One region of the Saccharopolyspora sp. NPDC050389 genome, then DNA from elsewhere that is predicted to be linked to it. Evidence: riboswitches for the same ligand, from Rfam matches in the RefSeq annotation. Region 1 holds a riboswitch; each other region holds the start of a gene.

Region 1 (7,463 bases):
GTGTGGACCGGTTGTTCCTGCTCACCCCGTTCCACCCGGAACAGCTTGTGCTGCAACGCAATCTCATCGAGGCCAGCGGCGAGGCGGGAGTGAGCCGGGTGGTGAAGCTGTCGGCGCTGGGAGCACAGCCCGGGGCCGAGTCGAGCATCCACCACCAGCACGGCGTCGGCGACGACGAGCTGCGCGCCGCGGGCATTCCGCACGCGGTGCTGCGCCCCAACGCTTTCATGCAGAATGCGCTGCAATGGCTGCCGACCATCCGGGCGCGCGACGCGATCGTGCTGCCGGTCGGGGCGGCGCGGGTCAGCATGATCGACGTCGGGGACATCGGGCTCGCGGCAGCCGGCCTGCTGACCGCGGACGCCGCGGCCGGCGACTACGACCTCACCGGGCCGGAAGCCCTCGGCTACCAGGAGGTGGCCGAGATCCTGTCCGAAGTGGCCGGACGCCCGATCCGGCACGTGGACGCCGCACCCGACGAGGTCGCGGCCGCCATGCGATCGGCCGGGGTACCCGACTGGGCGGTGGCGGCGCGCCTCCAGCTCTACGCCACCTACCGGGCCGGCGAAGCGGAGGTGGTGACGACGGCGGTCGCCGACATCACCGGCCGCCCGCCGCGCGACTACCGGTCGTTCGCCGCCGGCATCGCCGAACAACTGCGGAACTGAAGGGGAACCGATGCACGTATTCGCCATCGGGGCCAGCGGGGTCCTGGGCCGCCACCTCGTCCCGATGCTGCTGCGCCGAGGACACGACGTGACCGCCATGGCGCCCGGCGACCGCCTCGACCGCCTGCCGGGCGACGCCCGCCGGGTCCAGGCGTCGCTGCTCGACCCGGCCGCCGGGCGGTTGCTGGCGACGGAGTTCAAGGACGTGGACGCGGTGGTCAACGCGGCCACCGCGGTCCCGCCCACGGCGGGCAGCTGGGAGCAGAACACGGCGCTGCGCAGCACCGGAACCACCGTGGTGACCGGGGCGCTGCGGGAAGCAGGGGTGGGGCGCTTCGTCCAGATGAGCATCACGATGGTCTACGCCGACGGCGGCGACAGCCCGCTGACGGAGACGGCGCCGCTGGACGACCGGCCGGAACGGGCGACCATCGTCGGCCCGGTCCAGGCGATGGAAGCCGCGGTCCGCGAACTGCCCACCGACGAGATCGCGTGGAGCATCCTGCGCGGCGGACGCTTCGTGGGGCCCGCGACGGTGCAGGACCAGCAGCGGGCCCGGCTGCGCGCCGGGCAGCTGCCCATCCCGGGCGACGGGCGTTCGTGGGTGGCGATGGTGCATGCGCGGGACTACGCGGAGGCGGTGGTCGGCGCGCTGGAACGCGGCTGCGTGGGCGAGACGCTGAACGTGGCCGACGAGCCTGTCCGGGTAGGCGACTACTACCGCGACCTCGCCCGCGCGGACGGCAGCCCACCACCCCGGCAGGCCCCGGACGAGGCCGCCGAACCATCGCACCGCGTCAGCAGCGAAGCGGCCCGGCGACTCCTCGACTGGTCCCCGGTGCACGGCATCTGGCCGGTGCGCGACGGGGGCCGGTGACAGGAAGGTTCCCATGCACTCACTGCGGGCCGGGTGGTGCTGACAGGAAAGTTCCCGTGCTCGCGCTGCGGGCCCGATGGCAGGAAAGTTCCCTCGCGCATGCCACCGGGCTCCAGTGCGGCCGGGCGGTGACAGGAAAGTTCCCATGCACTCACCGCAGGGTCGTGCTCGGTGACAGGAAGGTTCCCTTGCTCGCACTGCACGCCCGGTGGTGACAGGAAAGTTCCCATGCACTCACCGGGCGTGCGGCGGGTCAGCACTCGATGACGTTGACGGCGAGGCCGCCGCGAGCCGTCTCCTTGTATTTGACCTTCATGTCCCGGCCGGTCTCCCGCATCGTCTTGATGACCTTGTCCAGCGAGACGAAGTGCGTGCCATCGCCGCGCAATGCCATCCGAGCCGCCGTGATCGCCTTCACCGACGCGACCGCGTTGCGCTCGATGCACGGGATCTGCACCAAGCCACCGATCGGATCACAGGTGAGCCCGAGGTTGTGCTCCATCGCGATCTCCGCCGCGTTCTCCACCTGGCGCGGAGTTCCACCGAGCACCTCGGCGAGCCCGGCCGCCGCCATCGAACACGCCGACCCGACCTCGCCCTGGCAACCGACCTCGGCACCGGAGATCGACGCGTTCTCCTTGAACAGCACGCCGACCGCGCCGGCCGCAAGCAGGAACCGCACCACACCGTCGTCGTCCGCGCCCGGCACGAACCGCATGTAGTAGTGCAGCACCGCCGGGACGATGCCGGCCGCACCGTTGGTCGGCGCAGTCACCACGCGCCCGCCGGCCGCGTTCTCCTCGTTCACCGCGAGCGCGAACAGGGTGACCCACTCCAGCGGATCGTCGGCCTCGGTCAACGAAGCCGCCAGCTCCGCCGCCCGCCGCTTGACCTTCAGCCCACCAGGCAGCTCTCCGGAGTTCCGGCACCCGTTGTCCACGCACTCGCGCATGACCTGCCAGATGCCCAGCAGCTCCTTGTGCACGGCGTCCCCGCCGCGCCACGACAGCTCGTTCGCCAGCATCACACCGCTGATCGGCAGCCCGGACTCCTCGGTGCGGTCGAGCAGTTCCACGCCGGTCCGGAACGGGTACCGCACCGCGGTCTCGTCGGGCTTGATCCGATCGGTGCCGGTGGCGTCCTCGTCGACGACGAAACCACCGCCCACCGAGTAGAAGACCGAACTCTCCAGCTCGGCCCCGTCGGTGCCGGTCGCGGTGAACCGCATCCCGTTGGGGTGCAGCGGCAGCGACTTGCGCCGGTGCATCACCAGGTCGCGGTCCGCGGTGAACCGGATCTCCTGCACGCCGTCGAGCCGCAACCGCCCGGTCTCCCGGATCTCGGCGACCCGGCCTTCGACCGCCGCCGGGTCGACGGTCTCCGGGCTGTGCCCCTCGAGACCGAGCAGCACCGCCTTCGGGCTGCCGTGCCCGTGCCCGGTCGCGCCGAGCGACCCGAAGAGTTCCGCCTTGATCCGCTTGACCTGCGGCAACCGGCCCGCGCTGTGCAGCCGTTGCGCGAACATCCGGGCCGCGCGCATCGGGCCGACCGTGTGCGAGCTGGACGGTCCGATACCGACCGAGAACAGGTCGAAGACACTGATCGCCATTGACCGTCTCCTCCCTCGCCGATTCCCCGCTACTCCGCGATCACCGCGGCGTACTGCTCGGCGGTGAGCAGAGCACCGGTGTCGGAGGTGCGCACCTCCAGCAGCCAGCCCTCGCCATACGGCTCGGAGTTGACCAGCGCCGGGTCGTCCACGACGGACTCGTTGATCGCCACGACCTCGCCGGTGACCGGCGCGAACAGGTCGCTGACGGACTTCGTGGACTCCAGCTCACCGCAGGGCTTGCCCGCTTCGATCTGCTCCCCCACCTCGGGCAGCTGCACGTAGACGATGTCGCCGAGCGCGTCCGCGGCGTGCTGGGTGATGCCGATCCGGACCAGCTCGTCGCGGTCCTCGATCCACTCGTGCTCTTCGGTGTAGCGCAGGTTCGCGGGCAGAGACATGTCAGGAGGCTCCAAGGCTTTCGAGGGGCAGGGGTTGCCCGGGATGGCTGGGCCTCCCCCTCTGTTTCGGAACCTGAGAGCTTCGCCGCGGTTTCTCGCGGCTTGCACCGTGGGTGGAGCGTCAGCGATGACGCGCACTTTCCAGAGTTGCCTCGCCCGAACGGTCATGGGTGCCTGAGAGTTTGTGGGGAGTCTTGCTCCTTCGGCGCCCTGACGGCTCGGCGTGAGTCCTCAGGGTCTCTCCCGCACGGGGTCGACGGCCGGTATGCGATTGTCGATGTGCTCAGCAACGATAAACGGGCCAGCCCTGGTGTCAATGCCCTCCCCCACCTGACCGGCGGCGGCCCGAAGCACTCAGGAGGCCGGTGATGCTGGACGTCCGGGCGCTGGTCGAGCGGGTCGGCCCCACGCTTCTGCGCACCGTGGTCAGCCCAGAGCCGACCGTCTGCGTGGGGGACGTCGTCATCGCCGAACCCGATCAGCCGCCGACCGCGGCGGGCGGCGACCTCGTGCTCGGCGTGGCCGTCACGGACCGCGAGCACGCGAGGCGGCTAACGCGGGCCTGCGGCGCGCAGGGCGCGGCAGCGGTGCTGTTCAAGCCGCCGATCTCGGCTGATGACGCGGTGGCCGCAGCGGCCGAGGAAGCCGGGGTCGCCCTGGTGGAGGTTCGGCCGGGCACCGGCTGGGCGCAGTTGGTGTGGCTGATCCGGGCCGCGCTGGCCGGGACCGGCATCGAGGAGGCCGACGCGCGCGGCACCGGGGTCGGCGACCTGTTCCGGCTCGCCGACGCGGTGGCCGACGTGGTGGACGCACCGGTCACGATCGAGGACGCGCACTCCCAGGTCCTGGCCTACTCCGCCCGGCAGGACCTCACCGACCCGGCGCGGGTGTCGACGATCATGGGCCGCAAGCAGCCCGACGACGTGCTCGCCAAGTTCCGGGCCCGCGGCACGTTCCGCCAGCTCAGCAAGGGCAGTTCGGCGATCTTCGTGCCCGCCCAGCAGGACGGCACCCTGCCCCGGCTGGTGGTGCCGATCCGGATGGGCGGCGAACTGCTCGGCTCGATGTGGGCCGTGGTGCCCGGCGAGGTTTCCGAGGAGCGCTCCACCGCGTTCGCCGACACCGCCCCGCTGGTCGCGTTGCAACTGCTGCGGTGGCGGGCGGTGGCGGACGCCGAGCGCCGCCGGTCCGCCGAGCAGGTGCGGCTGCTGCTGGAGGGCGGCGAGGGCTGGCGGGTGGCCGCGAACGAGCTGGCGGTGCCCAACGAGGCGCATCGGGTCGTCGCGATCGAAATGCCGTCGTCCGCAGGGCCCGCGGAGGGACACCGGCTGGCGATGTGGGAGTGGATCACGCGCGGGATCGGGCGGCGCCCGCTGGTCACCGAGATCGGCACCATGCTCTACGCGCTGGTGCCCGACCGGGTGGGCGCGGGCGGCTGGCCGGACCTGCGGGATGCACTCACGTCCCATGACGCTTCGCCGCGCCCGCTGATCGCGGTGGGCAACCCGGTGGCGGTCGCCGAGCTCCCTCAGTCGCGCGCGCAGGCCGAGGAGCTGGTCGGTCTGCTGCGCACCGGCCAGCTGCGAGACCGGGTGGCGGTGTACGAGGAGAACTGGCATCTGGTGGTGCTCAGCCGAATGGCCGGTGCGTCGACCGACGCGGGCGTCGGCACGCTCGGCCCGCTGCCGGTGCTGCGCGAGCACGACCGGACGCAAGGCACCGAATACCTGGCCACCCTCCACGCGTGGCTGCGCCACCCGGGCGATCCGCGGCAGGCGAGCCGGGAGCTGCGCGTGCACCCGAACACCTTCCGCTACCGGATGAAGCGACTCACCCAACTCGTGGACATCGACCTGGAAAGCCCCAACGTCCGCGCAGCGCTGTTCGTGCAACTGCTCGCCGACCGCTGGGCGCAGCACGGCTGACAGCAAGGGAACTTTCCTGTCAGCCCTGCCCGACGAGCCGCGTGCCAGCGGCTGCGAGCGAGGGAACCTTCCTGTCACGACGGGTCCGTCGAGATGCGAGCAAGGGAACCTTCCTGTCACCGCCAGGCCCGTGACGCACCCCGGTGACGTGCGGAAGGGAACCTTCCTGTCATCCCGTGGCAGGAAGGTTCCCTTGCTTTCACCGGCAGCCGAGGCGCCTGCGAGGAAGGGAACTTTCCTGTCACCCCCGGCATCCCCGCTACGCCGTTTCGGCCCCTGTTCGTGCGCGGCCTCCCCTGCCGTGGGCTTTGTGCTGCGCGCACAAAGCGCGCGGGGCAATCTCATCCCGCGGGAATGATGCGCCCCTTTCGGCGGCAGCGGATCGTGGTGCAGCAACAGGAGACGAAAGGATTCCGCCGTGAAGATCGCAGTGCCGCGCGAGATCAAGAACAACGAGTACCGGGTCGCGATCACACCTGCGGGCGTGCATGAGCTGACCACCCGCGGTCACGACGTCTTCGTCGAGACCAACGCCGGCGCGGGCTCCTCCATCCCCGACGAGGACTACCTCGCGGCCGGGGCGAAGGTGCTGCCCACCGCCGAAGAGGTGTGGGCGGAGGGCCAGCTGGTCCTCAAGGTCAAGGAGCCGATCGCCGAGGAGTACCCGCGGTTGCGCCGGGACCAGGTGCTGTTCACCTACCTGCACCTGGCGGCCTCCGCCGAGCTGACCGACGCGATGCTGAAGTCCGGGGTCACCGGCATCGCCTACGAGACGGTGCAGACGGCCAACGGCAGCCTGCCGCTGCTCGCGCCGATGAGCGAGGTCGCCGGGCGCCTCGCCCCGCAGGTGGGCGCCTACTCGCTGATGCGCCCCAGCGGCGGTCGCGGCGTGCTGCCGGGCGGTGTTCCCGGTGTGCACCCGGCGCGGGTCGTGGTGATCGGCGGTGGCGTCGCGGGCCTCAACGCCGCGCGCATCGCGCTGGGCATGGGCGCCAATGTCGAGCTGCTCGACAACAACGTCGACAAGCTCCGCGAGATCGACCGCGACTTCCACGGGCAGATCCGCACCGTGACGTCCAACCGGTACTCGGTCGAGCAGGCGGTGCGGGCCGCCGACCTGGTCATCGGCGCCGTGCTGATCCCGGGCGCGAAGGCGCCGAAGCTGGTGTCCAACCACCTGGTGTCCGAGATGAAGCCGGGCAGCGTGCTGGTGGACATCGCCATCGACCAGGGCGGTTGCTTCGCCGACTCCCGCCCGACCACGCACGACGACCCGACGTACCGGGTGCACAACTCGGTGTTCTACTGCGTGGCGAACATGCCGGGCGCGGTCCCGAACACCTCGACGCACGCACTCACCAACGTCACGTTGCCGTACGTGCTGCGCATCGCGGACCAGGGCTGGCAGCAGGCCTGCCGCGCGGACGACGCGCTCGCCGGTGGCCTCAACACCCACGACGGCAAGCTGGTCAACGAGCCGGTCGCCGAGGCGCACGGTCTCGCCAGCACCCCGATCAGCAGCGTGCTCGCCTGATCGCACCGCGAGCGGGGGAACCTTCCTGTCACAGCGCGGCAGGGCGGTCCCCCGCTCGCAACGTCTTCGCATGCGGATGCCCGCCTGAGACGTGTTCTTGGATCGCCGCGAATGCAACGAACAGGTGATGGGCTCAAACAGCCGAACGGGGCGGCCCGCTCAACCAGCCTGGGGGTCACCGGGAGCAGGCCGCCACTTTTAGTGTAGGCCACGATCGCCCATTTGCCGAAGCAGCGAGCCCCCGCACGGCCGCCAATTTCGAGCCGAATCGATAACCACTCGATGAGGTGAGCATCGAGTGGTGGGTGTGCAGGCGTGCGCCACGACTGCCGATGTCACCCGATGGGGGTCGTCGGGTGCTCCGATCCGCGATCTCCACCGGCAACACCGACGCACTCGCAACGTTCGACGACGGTGGGAGACGAAGTGACGGACACGGCGCTGCGGAA
Region 2 (7,463 bases), on a different contig from region 1:
GCAGCGCCCCGGCGAACAGCGCGACCCGGTCCAGCAGCTCCTGGTACGTCCAGCGGCGCACCTCGCCGGTCATCGCCGAATCCCAGATCAGCGCTGGCTGCTCGCCGCGCCCGTCGCGCACGTGCCGGTCCAGCGCGTTGAAGCAGGTGTTGAGCTCCCCGTCGGGGAACCACCGGAAGAACGGGTCCGCGGTGGCGTCCAAGGCCCGAGTAGGTGCCTGCTCCCACTCGATCGCGGCCGCCGCGTCGAGCCAGAAGCCCTCCGGATCGGCCGAACTCCGCCGGTAGGCCTCGGCATAGGCACCCATGACCACGTTCCTCCCGCATCCTCCGCGACGTCGCCTGTCGTCCTACCGCACAACTCGGCGTAGCGCCAGGGCCACCGGTAGCGATGCGCGAAACGCTTTTGTCACAACCGAAACACGGCCGATCGGACGAACGGCGGCCCGGACTTCGGCCGCGCTGAGCACCGCTCGGATACCCGGATGCAATTCGGCGACACAACGTGTCCGTTTGGCGCTGAGCGGGTGGATCGGCGCGACACAGCGTGCTCGGCCGAACACAATCAAGCCGAAGTCGATGATCGGGCTAACACCACGGCACATCTCGCCGACAACCGAATCGGAGGTGCTACAACGATGAGCACGGAACCGGCCCTGCCTTCACAGGTATCCGCCGCCCAGACCGCCGCTGCCACCCGGGTCGAACCCGTCCGCAGCCCTTCGGCCACCGAACTGCCCACCGCGCCGTGCAGCGTGGTGTGGAGCGGCGGCCATTCCTACGTCCTTGAAGGCTCCACCGGGGCCCGTTGGGCGGGCGTCGACGACCGCGGCCGGGCCCGGTTCCTCACCGATGCGGACCTCCTCCGTCGCGGCTGGAGCCGTACGCAGGCGTAGCCGCACCCGGTGGCCGACGGCTCCCGCCACGCGGAGCAGCCCGATCGACCGGCTTCGCGGGAGCCTGGCCGCCAAGTGTGTTGTGCGAGGAATGTGAGACCCTGATCTGGTCGGGATGCACGAGGTGCGTCCGAAGCGGGGCAGGACGCACAACCATTCAGGGGAGGCTCGTGGTGCAGGATGCTGAGCGCACCACGGAGAACACCACGAGCGGGGATCGCGGGATGAATCCCGGTCCGGCGGGCCAGGAGCCCGCGGCGGGGAGACCCGATCCCGGCATCGCCCGGATACGGGAGGCCGCCGCCGGCGTGTGGGCCGATCCATGGTGGACACTGCCGAACCTGCTCAGCGTGATCCGGCTGGCCGGCGTGGCTGTCTTCCTCTGGCTGCTGCTGGGCCCGAAGGCCGATCTGCTCGCCCTGCTGGTGCTGGTGATCAGCGGCATCACCGACTGGCTCGACGGCAAGCTCGCCCGCTGGCTCAACCAGTACAGCCGCATCGGCGAGCTCCTCGATCCCGCCGCCGACCGCCTCTACATAGTCGCGACCCTGGTGGCGTTCGTGCTGCGCGACGTGGTGCCCTGGTGGGTCGCCGCCGCGCTGGTCATCCGCGACGTGGTGCTGACGCTCTGCCTGCCGGTGCTGCGTTGGCACGGCTACGAACCGCCCGACGTGCACTACCTCGGCAAGGCCGCGACGTTCTGCCTGATGTACGCGTTCCCGCTGTTGCTGCTGGTGCAGGAGGACTTCCCGTTCTCCGACGTGGTGCGCCCGATCGCCTACGCCTTCACCTGCTGGGGCGGTGCGCTCTACCTGTGGGCCGGCGTCCTCTACCTCGGCCAGGTGGTGGCGGCGGTCCACCAGGACCGCGCCAGACCGGCCTGAGAGCCGTCCAGACGTCCCGAAGGGCGCCTCTTGCCAAAGTCGGTTGGCGGGAGGCGCCCTTTCGCGTCGCGCCGGCTGGAGGGTCGCCTTGCGGCCTGTGCCGCGTGGTGAATACGCTCGCCGAGCCGATCACGCGAACCTCCGTGAACGGTGATCCACAGCACCAGCGGACGAGGAAGGCGGGACCACGTGGCGGCCCCGGACGAGATCAAGTACACCGAAGAGCACGAGTGGATTCAGCGCACGGCTGACGACAAGGTGCGCATCGGGATCACCGACTACGCCCAGCAGCAGCTGGGCGACGTGGTGTTCGTGCAGCTGCCGGACCTCGGCCAGCAGGTCACCGCCGGCGAGTCGATGGGCGAGGTGGAGTCGACCAAGAGCGTCTCGGAGATCTACGCGCCGGTGACCGGCGAGGTGGTGGCCCGCAACGAGCAGCTGGAGGACGAGCCGGAGCTGGTCAATTCGGCCCCGCTGGGCGGCGGCTGGATGGTCGAGCTCAAGCTCGCCGACTCGGCGCAGCTGGACGGTCTGCTCGACGCCGAGGCCTACCAGAAGCTGACCGAAACCTGATCCGACCAGGCAAGATCGTCGGCCTGTCAGGGTCTGCGAGGAAGATGTCGGGAGTCCCGCGTCTCGTGCCTGTACCTGCACGGTACGTTGGGCACATACTTGGCACGATCTATCCGCGTAGAGGAGAGCTCAGGTGAGCCAATTCCCCGGCCACGGCGACGTTCCGCCGGAGCAGTCACCGGAGACCACCTCGGTCTTCAGGCCCTTCCTCTCGGAGCCGGAAAGCACCGAGAGTGCGTCCCCGGAGCCCGCCGCCGCATCCGGGGTCGATGCGCTGCCCGCAGGGTCCGCCCTGCTGGTGGTCAAGCGCGGCCCCAACGCGGGGTCGCGATTCCTGCTGGACCGGGAGACCACCAGCGCGGGACGGCACCCGGACAGCGACATCTTCCTCGACGACGTCACGGTTTCCCGCCGGCACGCCGAGTTCCGGCGCGAAGGCAACGACTTCGTGGTCGTCGACGTCGGCAGCCTCAACGGCACCTACGTCAACCGGGAGCCAGTCGACACCTCGGTGCTCGCCAACGGTGACGAGGTGCAGATCGGGAAGTTCCGGCTGGTGTTCCTGACCGGTCCGATCGACGGGGGGCCGGGCTCCCGCTGAGGGTGGCCCAGGGACCGAATAGTCCATCCGCCAGCGGGGCGGCGCCGAAGTGGCGTCGCCCCGCTGGCGCGTGAAGGTACTGCGCAGCCGAGATCAACTGAGTTCCCGAGCGGGGAATTTCCCGCCGTCGCAACCGGTTTCCACGTTGTAGCGGTCCTCTTTCCGCCGGTCCGGCGGGCGGGTTGGCGGTGTATCGTGCTGGTAATGCTCGAAGACGAGCTCAGCCAGCGGTTCGGGCCAGATGCACCGGCAAGAAGGCCGCGGATTCGGTGGTCGACCAGACCGCTAAAGGGATGGGCGTGTCCGCCGCAACGCGGGTAGCGTCGGAGGCGTCGGTGCGCGATCCTCGACGGGGATGTCACGCTTCGGCGCGCTGGAGGAGGCGATGTGACGATGAGCAGCGAGATGCGCGTCGTCGGCGTGCGAGTTGAACTACCAGCAAACCAGCCGATTCTGCTGTTGCGCGAAGCGCACGGCGAGCGTTACCTGCCGATCTGGATCGGCTCGGTCGAGGCGACCGCCATCGCGCTGGAGCAGCAGGGTGTGCGGCCGCAGAGACCCCTTACCCACGACCTGCTGAAGGACGTCATCGGCGCCCTCGGGCGCGACCTGGAACAGGTGCGGATCACCGACCTGCAGGACGGCACCTTCTTCGCCGAGCTGGTGTTCGACGGGGATGTGCGGGTCTCCGCGCGGCCGAGCGACTCGGTGGCGCTGGCGCTGCGCATCGGGGTGCCCATCCACGCCGACGAGTCGGTGCTGGACGAGGCGGGGCTGATCATCCCGGACGAGCAGGAGGACGAGGTGGAGAAGTTCCGCGAGTTCCTGGACTCCGTCTCCCCGGAGGACTTCCGCGGCGCCGACACCTGAGCCCGCCGATCGACCGACGAGACAGCCCGGCCCCCGTCTGCGCGAGCAGGCGGGGGCCGGGTCGTCCGGGTGCCCCGCGCGTCGCGTTGACCTCCCCGCGGGGCAGGCATACCGTCGAACTTACGCGAATTGCCCCGGTGTGATTCGGCCGCTGGGCGGTGTTCGCGGCCCCGGATCGCGATGGTCCGGGAGCTGGTGATCGTCGTCGGCTTCGTGCCGGACGAGGGGAGGCAGGCGTGGTCGAGGAAGCGTCCAACCGGGATGCTGCCGTGGAGCAGGGCGAGCTGTTCCCCGACGCCTCGCTGCCGGACGAACTGGTCGGCTACCGGGGCCCGGCCGCCTGCCAGATCGCCGGCATCACCTACCGCCAGTTGGACTACTGGGCGCGCACCAAGCTGGTCGGCCCGTCCATCCGCGGTGCCGCCGGCTCCGGCTCGCAGCGGCTGTACTCGTTCAAGGACATCCTGGTGCTCAAGGTGGTCAAGCGACTGCTGGACACCGGGGTGTCGCTGCACAACATCCGGGTCGCAGTGGAGCACTTGCGCAACCGGGGCGTGCAGGACCTGGCCAAGCTGACGCTGTTCAGCGACGGGACGACGGTCTACGAGTGCACCTCTGCCGAGGAGGTGGTCGACCTGTTGCAGGGTGGCCAAGGGGTGTTCGGCATCGCCGTCAGCGGTGCGATGCGCGAGATCAGCGGCACGATCCACGACTTCCCGGCCGAGCGGGCCGACGGCGCCGAGCTGGTGCCGGTGGACGACGAGCTGTCCCGCCGCCGGCGCGACCGGCAGGCCGAGACCGGCTGAGCCGACTGGTCCGGTCGGGTGGTGTGCGGCCGGTGACATCGCTGGTCCGTTAGGGCCCCCTGATCGGGTAAGCTGCGGCACATCGCCGACCCCGTGCGGGAGAGTCCGGCCCGGCCTCGGCCGCGGTCGGCGCCGAAGGAGCAACCCTCCCCGACAACCTCTCAGGCCACCTGGACCGCACGGGCGAGATACCTCTGGAAAGAGGGCGCACCACAGTCGTGGTGCACCCCGCCGACGGTGCAAGCCCGGTTCCCGGGTGAAGCTCTCAGGCGTTCGCTTCGCGGACAGTGACAGAGGGGGAGAGCAGGGCAGTTCCGGCTGCCTGCCGCCCTTTGCCGCCGCGACGATTGAGGTTTGGCGATGACCGACGTGACCCACGACCGCATCCCCCTGGCCGCCCTGGAGCACGGCACGCCGTTCGCCGACCGGCACGTCGGCCCGATGCCGGCCGAGCTGGCCCGCATGCTCGACGTGATCGGCGTCGGCTCGCTGGAGGAGCTGGGGCAGAACGCCGTGCCGGACACGATCAGGGAAGGCGACCTGCAGCTGGCGCTGCCAGAGCCGGCCACCGAGTCCGAGGCGCTGGCCGAGCTGCGCGAGCTGGCGCGCCGCTGTCGCCCGCACACCGAGATGATCGGGCTCGGCTACTACGGCACGGTCACGCCGCCGGTGATCCTGCGCAACGTGCTGGAGAGCCCCGCCTGGTACACGGCCTACACGCCGTACCAGCCGGAGATCTCGCAGGGCCGGCTCGAAGCGCTGCTGAACTTCCAGACGATGGTCGCCGACCTGGCCGGGGTGCCGGTGGCGAACTCGTCGATGCTCGACGAGTCCACGGCGGCGGCCGAGGGCATGACGCTGGTGCGCCGCGCGGGCCGGGCGAAATCGCCGCGGTTCGTGGTGGACGCCGACACGCTGCCGCAGACCATCGCGGTGATCGAGACCCGCGCGGAGCCGCTGGGCATCGAGGTCGTCGTCGCCGACCTCTCCGCGGGCGCGCAGGCGTTGCCGGAAGGCGAGTTCTTCGGCGTGCTGCTGTCCTACCCGGGCGCTTCCGGCGCGGTGCGGGACCACGAGGAGATCATCGCCGAGGTGCACCGGCGCGGCGCGAAGGCCGTCGTCGCTGCCGACCTGCTGGCGCTGACGCTGTTGCGCTCGCCCGGCGAGATCGGTGCGGACGTGGTGGTCGGCAGCACGCAGCGGTTCGGCGTGCCGATGGGCTTCGGCGGCCCGCACGCCGGATTCATGGCCGTGGCCAAGGGGCTCGAGCGGCAGCTGCCGGGGCGGCTGGTCGGCGTGAGCGTCGACGCCGACGGCAACCCGGCCTACCGGCTGGCGCTGCAGACCCGTGAACAGCACATCCGCCGCGAGAAGGCCACCAGCAACATCTGCACCGCGCAGGTTCTGCTGGCCGTAGTGGCGTCGATGTACGCGGTGTACCACGGCCCGGCCGGGCTGCGGTCGATCGCGACCCGCGCGCACCGGATGGCGGCGGTGCTCGCCGAGCAGCTGCGCCGCGGCGGGATCGAGGTGCCGCACCGGGAGTTCTTCGACACGATCGTCGCGAAGGTGCCGGGCAAGGCCGACGACATCGTCGCCACGGCCCGCCGGGGCGGCATCAACCTCCGTCGGGTGGACGCCGACCACGTCGGCATCAGCTGCGACGAGACCACCACGCGGGCGCACCTGACTGCGGTGTGGCAGGCGTTCGGGATCGCCGGCACCGACGTCGACGAGCTCGACATCGAGACGCCGGACGCGCTGCCCGCGGCGCTGGAGCGCACCTCTGAGTACCTGACCCACCCGGTGTTCCACACCCACCGCTCCGAGACCTCGCTGCTGCGTTACCTGCGGCGGCTGTCGGACAAGGACATCGCGCTGGACCGCAGCATGATCCCGCTGGGCTCGTGCACGATGAAGCTCAACGCGACGGCCGAGATGGAGCCCATCACCTGGCCCGAGTTCGGCTCGCTGCACCCGTTCGCGCCCGCGCAGGACGCCGAGGGGCTGCTGTCGATCGTCAAGGACCTGGAGACCTGGCTGGCCGAGGTCACCGGCTACGACGCGGTGAGCCTGCAGCCCAACGCCGGTAGCCAGGGCGAATTCGCCGGCCTGCTGGCGATCCGCGCCTACCACCGCAGCCGTGGTGCCGCGGACCGGGACGTGTGCCTGATCCCGGCGAGCGCGCACGGCACCAACGCCGCCAGCGCCGTCATGGCCGGGATGCGGGTGATCGTGGTGCGCTGCGACGAGGCCGGCAACATCGAGCTGGAGCACCTGCGCGAGCTGGTCGCCGAGCACGCCGACGACCTCGCTGCGATCATGATCACCTACCCGTCCACGCACGGCGTGTACGAGGACACCGTGCGCGAGGTGTGCGGGCTGGTGCACGACGCGGGCGGCCAGGTCTACGTCGACGGCGCGAACCTGAACGCCCTGATCGGCCTGGCGCGGATGGGCAAGTTCGGCTCCGACGTCTCGCACCTGAACCTGCACAAGACGTTCTGCATCCCGCACGGCGGCGGCGGCCCGGGCGTCGGCCCGATCGGCGTGCGCGAGCACCTGGCGCCGTTCCTGCCGAACCACCCGATGCAGCCCGCCGCCGGACCGGCGACCGGCGTCGGCCCGATCAGCGCCGCCCCGTGGGGCAGCGCCTCGATCCTGCCGATCTCCTGGGCGTACGTGCGGATGATGGGCGCCGACGGCCTGCGCCGGGCGACGCTGACCGCGGTCGCGGCCGCCAACTACGTCGCCCGCCGCCTCAACAACTACTTCCCGGTGCTCTACACCGGCAAGGGCGGCTTCGTCGCGCACGAGTGCATCCTCGACCTGCG
Region 3 (7,463 bases), on a different contig from region 1:
CGCCGAGGTCGCTGAAGCCGAACACCAGGATCGCGGCGGCGAGCACGATCAGGCCGATGATGGCCAGCACCTTGATCAGGGCGAACCAGAACTCGAACTCACCGAAGAGCTTGACCGCGATCAGGTTCACGCCGGAGAGCACGATCAGCGCTCCCAGGGCGGGAATCCACTGCGGGACGGTGGGGAACCAGAACTGGAAGTACTTGCCGACCGCGGTGATCTCGGCCATGCCGGTGACGATCCAGACCAGCCAGTACCCCCAGCCCACCGCGAACTTCGCCCACGGGCCGACGAATTCGCCCGCGTACTCCGCGAACGATCCGCTCACCGGGCGGTACATCAGCAGCTCGCCGAGCGCGCGCATCACGAAGAAGATCATCAACCCGGCGATCGCGTAGATCAGGATCAGGCCGGGGCCGACCTGGTGCAGCGCCTTGCCGGAACCGAGGAACAGCCCGACCCCGATCGCCCCGCCGATCGCGATCATGTTGATGTGCCGGGTACTCAGATCCTTCCGGTACTCCTCGGCCACTGGTTGGCTCATCGAAGTGGACTCCTTAATCGCCAGCGTGTTTCGCTGAAGCTGCGCAGATAATCCGGCATCCGGCCGGTGCTGGCAAGCGATTCGACGCAGTTGAAATCGAGCCTTTTCCCAGTTCCAACATTGTCCACATAGGACACAAAACGTGAAACGCCGCATTTCGGTCAATGCGGACCGAAATGCGGCGTTCCAGCGGATCACATATCAGAGGTTCGGGTACAGCGGGTGCTTGGCGGCCAGGGCCTCCACCCGCTCGCGGAGCTTGGCGCTCGCCGCCTCGTCGAAGCCGGGCTTGAGGGCCTCGGCGATGATGTCGGCGACCTCGGTGAAGTCCTCCTTGCCGAAGCCGCGGGTGGCCAGCGCCGGGGTGCCGATGCGCAGCCCGGAGGTCACCATCGGCGGCCGCGGGTCGTTGGGCACCGCGTTGCGGTTGACCGTGATGCCGATCTCGTGGAGCCGGTCCTCGGCCTGCTTGCCGTCGAGCTCGGAGTCCCGCAGGTCCACCAGCACCAGGTGCACGTCGGTGCCGCCGGAGACCAGCTGCACGCCGGCCTTGGCGGCGTCGTCGGCGAGCAGCCGCTCGGCCAGGATCTGCGCGCCCTCCACGGTGCGGCGCTGCCGGTCGGCGAACTCCGGCGACGCGGCGACCTTGAACGACACCGCCTTGCCGGCGATCACGTGCTCCAGCGGCCCGCCCTGCTGGCCCGGGAACACCGCCGAGTTGAACTTCTTCGCGAACTCCGTGTCCGCCGACAGGATCACGCCACCACGCGGACCGCCGAGCGTCTTGTGCGTGGTGGTGGTGACGACGTGGGCGTGCGGCACCGGGCTCGGGTGCAGTCCGGCGGCCACCAGGCCGGCGAAGTGCGCCATGTCGACCATCAGGTAGGCGCCGACCTCGTCGGCGATCTCCCGGAACCGCTTGAAGTCCAGCTGCCGCGGGTACGCCGACCAACCGGCGATGATCAGCTGCGGCTTGGACTCCCGCGCGAGCTTGGCGACCTCGTCCATGTCGACGCGGTGGTCGTCCTCGCGCACGTGGTAGGGCACCACGTTGTAGAGCTTGCCGGAGAAGTTGATCCGCATGCCGTGGGTCAGGTGACCGCCGTGCGCCAGGTCCAGGCCCATGATCGTGTCGCCCGGCTTGAGCAGCGCGAACATCGCCGCCGCGTTGGCCTGCGCGCCGGAGTGCGGCTGCACGTTGGCGAAGGACGCCCCGAAGAGCTCCTTGACCCGGTCGATGGCCAGCTGCTCGACGACGTCGACGTGCTCGCAGCCGCCGTAGTAGCGGCGGCCCGGGTAGCCCTCGGCGTACTTGTTGGTCAGCACCGAGCCCTGCGCCTCAAGGACGGCCTGCGGTGCGAAGTTCTCCGAGGCGATCATCTCCAGCGTGGTCTGCTGGCGGTTGAGCTCGGCGTCGACCGCCGCCGCCACCTCGGGGTCCACCGCGGCCAGCTGGTCGTTGAACAGGTCCGGTGTCGACATGGTGTTGCCTCCTGTGTATTTCTCTTCAGGCATTGCGGCGGTAGAACGGCAGCTCGACGACCTGCACCGCGACGGCCTTGCCGCGGATGTCGACCTGCAGCTGCGTGCCGGGTTCGCTGTGGTCGCGGTCCACGTAGGCCATCCCGATCGGGTGGCCGAGCGTCGGGGACGGGGCGCCGCTGGTCACGACGCCGATCTCGGCGCCGTCGGCGTCCAGCACGCGGTAGCCGTGCCGGGGCGCCCGGCGCTGCTCGGTGCTCAACCCGACCAGCGTGCGCTCGGTGGGCTTCTCCGCCGCGGCGGCCAGCGCGTCCTTGCCGACGAAGTCGCCGGCCTTGTCCAGCTTGACCACCCGGCCGAGGTTGGCTTGGAAGGGCGTGAGCTCGGCGGACAGCTCGTTGCCGTACAGCGGCATGCCGGCCTCCAGCCGCAGCGTGTCGCGGCAGGACAACCCGGCGGGCTGCAGGCCGTGCGAAGCACCGGACTCGGTCAGCGCCTGCCAGACCGCCTCGGCGTCGCCGGGCGCGGTGAACAGCTCGAAGCCGTCCTCGCCGGTGTAACCGGTGCGCGCCAGCAGCACGTCCTTGCCCGCGACCCGGCTGCGGTAGCCCGCGTAGTACTTGACCTCGGCGAGGTCGGTGTCGGTCAGCGGCGCGAGGATGGCGACCGCGTTCGGGCCCTGCACCGCGATCAGCGCGTAGTCGTCGGAGACGTCCCGATGCTCGGCGTCGAAGCCGCCGATGCGCTCGGCCAGCTCGGCGGAGACCACGGCGGCGTTCGCCGCGTTGGCCACCACCAGGAACTCCTGCTCGCCGAGCCGGTAGACGATCAGGTCGTCGAGCACGCCGCCGGTGGCGTTGCAGATCATCGTGTAGCGGGCGCGGCCGGGCTTGATCGCGGACGCGTTCGCGACCAGCGCGTAGTCCAGCGCCTCGGCGGCCTGCGGCCCGCTGATCCGGATCTCGCCCATGTGGGTCAGGTCGAACAGCCCGGCGCCGTTGCGCACCGCGTTGTGCTCGGCGGTGTCGCCCGAGTAGCGCAGTGGCATCCGCCAGCCGGCGAACTCGGTGAACGTCGCCCCTAGGGCTTCGTGCACGTGGTGCAAGGGCGTCTGTCGTGGCGACGACATGGTGAGACTCCTCCTGGTGGGCGCCGGTCGGCAGTCGAGGGCCGGTCAGCTCACTGAGTCCAACCTTATCGGGGGCACCTCGACCCCGACCTGCGCGGGCTTGCGCTGGTCGGGCGGTCTCCCCGGAGTCATTGGCCTGAGAGTTTCGCCGCCCCGAGGGACGGCTTGCACCGTGGGCGAGAAGCGCCTGCTTCTGCTTTTCTCCGTGTTCGCCTGGTGCCGTGCGGTGCCGGTGCCTGAGAGTTTGCTGGGGAGAATTGCTCCTTCGGCGCTCCAGTCCCGGACCGGGCCGGAGTCTCTCCCGCACGACGTCGTAGGCGCGGTATTCGGTTGTGCGAAGAGGACGCTACGAACCGGCGTGACCCACGTCAACCGGGAGGGTGAGTGATCTCGGGCGGGCGTCAGGCGGTGAGCTCGCGGTACTGCTTCTCCAAGCCGTCGACGAGGGCCGCCAGGGCCAGCTCGAAGCTGTCGGCGTCGATCTCCGCCGCGTGCTCGCGGAGCAGGTGGGCCTTGTTCAGGTGCGGGAAGCGGTCGCCGTAGAGCGCCGCGTCATCCGGGAATCCGCCGCTGAAGGAGCCCATCGCCGAGCCCACCACCAGGTACTTCGTCGAGGCGCCGATCATCGTGGCGTAGCGCTGCGGCCAGCCGGCCCGGGTCAGGCCGCCGTGCACCGCGTCCGCCCTGCGCAGCGCGTTCTCCCGGCGGGCCGGGCCGTAGGCCAGGAACGGGACCAGGTTCGGGTGGGCGATCAGGGCGGCCCGGTAGGAGCGCGCCCAGGTGCGCAGGCCGGTCGTCCAGTCCGTTTCGAAGCCCGAGACGTCCACCGCGGTCATCACGTCGTCGGCGATCTCGTGCAGCAGCTCGTCCTTGGTCGACACGTGGTTGTACAGCGACGCCGCGCGGACGCCGAGTCGTTCGGCCAGCCGCCGCATGGACAGCGCTTCGAGGCCGTCGGCGTCGATGATCTCCAGCCCGATCCGCTGGATGCGTTCCGGCGACAGCCGGGGGATGGTCGGTCTGGGCACGTCTTCTCCTCGTCGGATCCCTTGCGGCGGTCGCCGAGACCGTCTTAGGCTGCCACAAAACTAACGTCGTTAGTTAGCTGGCCGCAGGAAAGGATCCGGCGATGGTCGACTTCTCGCTGTCCGACACAGAACGCGACATCCGCGACTGGGTGCGCAACTTCGTCCAGCGCGAACTGGTGCCGCTGGAACCGGAGGTGCTGCGCCGCGAGCGGGCCGGGGAGCGCGGTTTGACCAAGGACGAGCAGCGGGAACTGCAGGACAAGGCGAAGCAGGCCGGGTTCTGGGGCGTGCAGACGCCCGAGGAGTACGGCGGCATGGGCCTGTCGGCGGTGATGACGGCGCTCATCGAGGTCGAGCTCGGCCGCACCTTCGTGCCGTTCCGCTTCGGCGGCTACGCCGACAACATCCTCTACTACGCCAACGCCGACCAGAAGGAGCGCTACCTGCTCCCGACGATCGAGGGCACCCGCAAGTCCTGCTTCGCGATCACCGAGCCCGGCGCCGGCTCGGACGCCAAGAACCTGCGCACCACCGCCGTCAAGGACGGCGACGAGTGGGTCATCAACGGCGAGAAGACCTTCATCACCGGCGGCATCGACGCCGACTTCGTGATGGTCTTCGCCGTGACCGACCGGGAGAAGGGCGCCAACGGCGGCGTCACCTGCTTCCTGGCCGACCGCGACGCGGGCTGGAAGTCCGAGCCGATCGACATCATGGGCCCGTGGGAGCGGCAGCCCGCCGCGCTGGTGTTCGACAACGTGCGGGTCCCGGAGCGCAACGTGCTCGGCGAGGTCGGCCACGGCTTCAAGCTCGCCATGCAGTGGATCGGCCGCGGCCGCTACCTGCTGCCCGCGCACGCCCTCGGCGCCTGCGAGCGGCTCGTCGAGATGGGCATGGAATACGCCAAGACCCGCGAGACCTTTGGCAAGCCGATCGCCGAGCGCCAGGCCATCCAGTGGATGATCGCCGACTCCGCGGTGGAGATCGAGGCGCTGCGCTGGCTCGTGCTGCAGGCGGCCTGGCAGGTCGACCAGGGCATGGACTCCCGACACGCGCAGTCGGTGGCCAAGCTCTTCGGCGCCACCCACGCCAACGAGATCGTGGACCGGGTGCTGCAGATGCACGGCGGCATGGGCTACACCAAGGAGCTGCCGGTCGAGCGCTGGTACCGCGACCTGCGGCTGCTGCGCATCTTCGAGGGCACCGACGAGATCCAGCGCCGCACCGTGGCCCGGAACCTGCTGAAGGGCCACGCGTCGATCGGCGGCGTCCTCGGCTGACTACAGTTTCCAGGCTCGTCCTGCTTAGCGGTGCGGGTGGCGGAACCTCAGAGGCCTTCTCGACTCCGGGATCCCCGACTTATGTATGTCCAATACGCGGCGTCGGGGCTGTCCTCGCGAGAAGACCTCTGAGAACCCGCGGCGGTGCAGGCTGCGAGGGTGGGCTAAGCGGCTTCGCCGCTTGTCTGACGCAACGTGCGGTTGCGTCGATCAGACTTTGCAGCTGGTGCTCGGCTGATTCGTGACCGAATTGTCGGTAGCCTGGTGGTGGCCGTAACTGTCGAACCGCCGGGAGCGACGATGTCTCTGTTCAAGAAGGTCGCCGATTTCGCCAGCAGCCAGCAGGGCCGCAAGGTGATCGACCAGGCCAAGAAGTACGCCTCCGACCCGAAGAACAAGGAGAAGATCGACCAGGTCAAGAACAAGTTCTTCGGCAAGGACGGCAAGAGCCACTGACCGATTGCCCTGACGACAGCCCCCGGTGTCCGCACCGGGGGCTGTTTCATCGGACTCGCTACTGTGTGTAGGCATGGGGCTGACCTTGCGGCTCAATGGCGACGACAACGCGAAGCTCCGTGAAACTGCCGAACGAGAGAGCCGCTCGATGCACGAGATCGTGGTGACAGCGCTGCGCGAGTACTTCGCTCGTCACGATGAGTATCGGGCGAAAAAGGTGCGCCGGTTTCTCGCGGAGGACGCTGAGCTTCTGGAGTTGCTGACCCTGTGACCCTTTGCCTCTCGTAGATCGAGTCGAAGCGTGTTGCGGTGCATGGGTCTTGTGAGATGGTCGTGGAGGGTTCGGACTTGGGAGGGCACGTGATGGCGGACGACGTCCGTGGCGAGGGCAGTGCTGCCGGGGGCGCGGTGCGGGTGACCGTCGGTGCCGACGGGAAGGTCGACGAGCTGCACCTGGAGCCGCGGCTGCTGGGCAGCGGGGTCGCGGCCATCGCGGCCGCCGTTCGGGAGGCGGTCAACGCCGCTCTCGACGACGCCGCCGGAAAGCCCGACCACGCGATGCAGGCGTTCGAGACGGAGCTGGACAAGCTCAGCGACGGGTTCGAGCGGGCGATCGAGAAGGTCACCAGGAACCTGGCCGAGGCGCAGAAGCGGCTGGAGTAGTAGTCGCCTGATCTGCCGACTGTGTGAGGGCGGCGCCGCCAGTAGAGTTTCGCGGGGTTGACTCGATTCCGAGCCGCGGAGGGCCAATGGGTAGCGCCTACGTCGTCGGGACCTTCGACACCAAGGGTGCTGAGCTGCGCTACGTCGCCGGGCTGATCGCCGGCGGGCATCCCGTGGTCACCGTGGACTTGTCCACCACCGGCGGGAACTCCGACGCCGACGTGTCGGCCGCCGACGTGGCCGCGCACCACCCGGGCGGGGCCGGTGCGGTGTTCACCAGCGATCGGGGCTCGGCCGTCACCGCGATGGCCCTGGCGTTCGAGCGGTTCCTGGCCGCGCGGGACGTCGCCGGGATCATCGGGCTCGGTGGTTCGGGCGGCACGGCGCTGATCACGCCCGCGATGCGCGCGTTGCCGGTCGGGGTGCCCAAGGTCATGGTGTCCACAGTGGCCTCCGGCGACGTTTCGGCCTATGTGGACGCCACCGACATCGCGATGTTCCCGTCGGTCACCGATGTCGCCGGGCTGAACCGGATTTCCCGCCAGGTGCTGGGAAACGCCGCGCACGCGCTGCTGGGCGCGGTGACGCGCCCGGTGCCCGCGGTCGAGGACAAGCCCGCCGTCGCGCTGTCGATGTTCGGCGTCACCACGCCGTGCGTGACGGCGGTGGCCGAGCAGCTGGCCGCCGACTACGACCCGCTGGTGTTCCACGCGACCGGAACCGGCGGTCGCGCCATGGAGAAGCTCGTCGACGACGGCCTGGTGCGCGCCGTCGCGGACATCACCACCACCGAGGTGTGCGACCTGATCGCCGGCGGCGTGATGAGTGCGGGGGAGCAGCGGCTGGACGCCATCGCCCGCACCGGCGTGCCCTACGTCGGC

What was found. Region 1 has a riboswitch for glycine ahead of gcvH (glycine cleavage system protein GcvH). Riboswitches for the same ligand answer to the same signal wherever they lie in the genome.
Region 2: it holds a riboswitch for glycine, as region 1 does, so the genes downstream of both, gcvP (aminomethyl-transferring glycine dehydrogenase) here and gcvH (glycine cleavage system protein GcvH) in region 1, are expected to answer to the same signal.
Region 3: it holds a riboswitch for glycine, as region 1 does, so the genes downstream of both, gcvT (glycine cleavage system aminomethyltransferase GcvT) here and gcvH (glycine cleavage system protein GcvH) in region 1, are expected to answer to the same signal.

What each region holds. Positions count from the first base shown of each region.
Region 1 covers NZ_JBFAKG010000011.1:65,017-72,479, reverse strand. The annotation lists gene AB0I53_RS09640 (SDR family oxidoreductase) at 1-668, shown strand, start outside; gene AB0I53_RS09635 (NAD(P)-dependent oxidoreductase) at 679-1,545, shown strand; gene AB0I53_RS09630 (L-serine ammonia-lyase) at 1,799-3,154, opposite strand; gene gcvH (glycine cleavage system protein GcvH) at 3,184-3,555, opposite strand; glycine riboswitch at 3,707-3,811, opposite strand; gene AB0I53_RS09620 (helix-turn-helix domain-containing protein) at 3,924-5,480, shown strand; gene ald (alanine dehydrogenase) at 5,899-7,014, shown strand; gene AB0I53_RS09610 (hypothetical protein) at 7,441-7,463, shown strand, end outside.
Region 2 covers NZ_JBFAKG010000049.1:58,145-65,607, reverse strand. The annotation lists gene AB0I53_RS28770 (propionyl-CoA synthetase) at 1-307, opposite strand, end outside; gene AB0I53_RS28765 (hypothetical protein) at 638-895, shown strand; gene AB0I53_RS28760 (CDP-alcohol phosphatidyltransferase family protein) at 1,066-1,779, shown strand; gene gcvH (glycine cleavage system protein GcvH) at 1,969-2,352, shown strand; gene garA (glycogen accumulation regulator GarA) at 2,486-2,953, shown strand; gene AB0I53_RS28745 (bifunctional nuclease family protein) at 3,347-3,823, shown strand; gene AB0I53_RS28740 (MerR family transcriptional regulator) at 4,060-4,629, shown strand; glycine riboswitch at 4,716-4,817, shown strand; gene gcvP (aminomethyl-transferring glycine dehydrogenase) at 4,990-7,463, shown strand, end outside.
Region 3 covers NZ_JBFAKG010000019.1:5,498-12,960, forward strand. The annotation lists gene AB0I53_RS14785 (amino acid permease) at 1-544, opposite strand, end outside; gene glyA (serine hydroxymethyltransferase) at 746-2,026, opposite strand; gene gcvT (glycine cleavage system aminomethyltransferase GcvT) at 2,052-3,155, opposite strand; glycine riboswitch at 3,271-3,369, opposite strand; glycine riboswitch at 3,370-3,469, opposite strand; gene AB0I53_RS14800 (TetR/AcrR family transcriptional regulator) at 3,557-4,183, opposite strand; gene AB0I53_RS14805 (acyl-CoA dehydrogenase family protein) at 4,285-5,463, shown strand; gene AB0I53_RS14810 (hypothetical protein) at 5,764-5,919, shown strand; gene AB0I53_RS14815 (hypothetical protein) at 5,993-6,190, shown strand; gene AB0I53_RS14820 (YbaB/EbfC family nucleoid-associated protein) at 6,283-6,582, shown strand; gene AB0I53_RS14825 (Tm-1-like ATP-binding domain-containing protein) at 6,669-7,463, shown strand, end outside.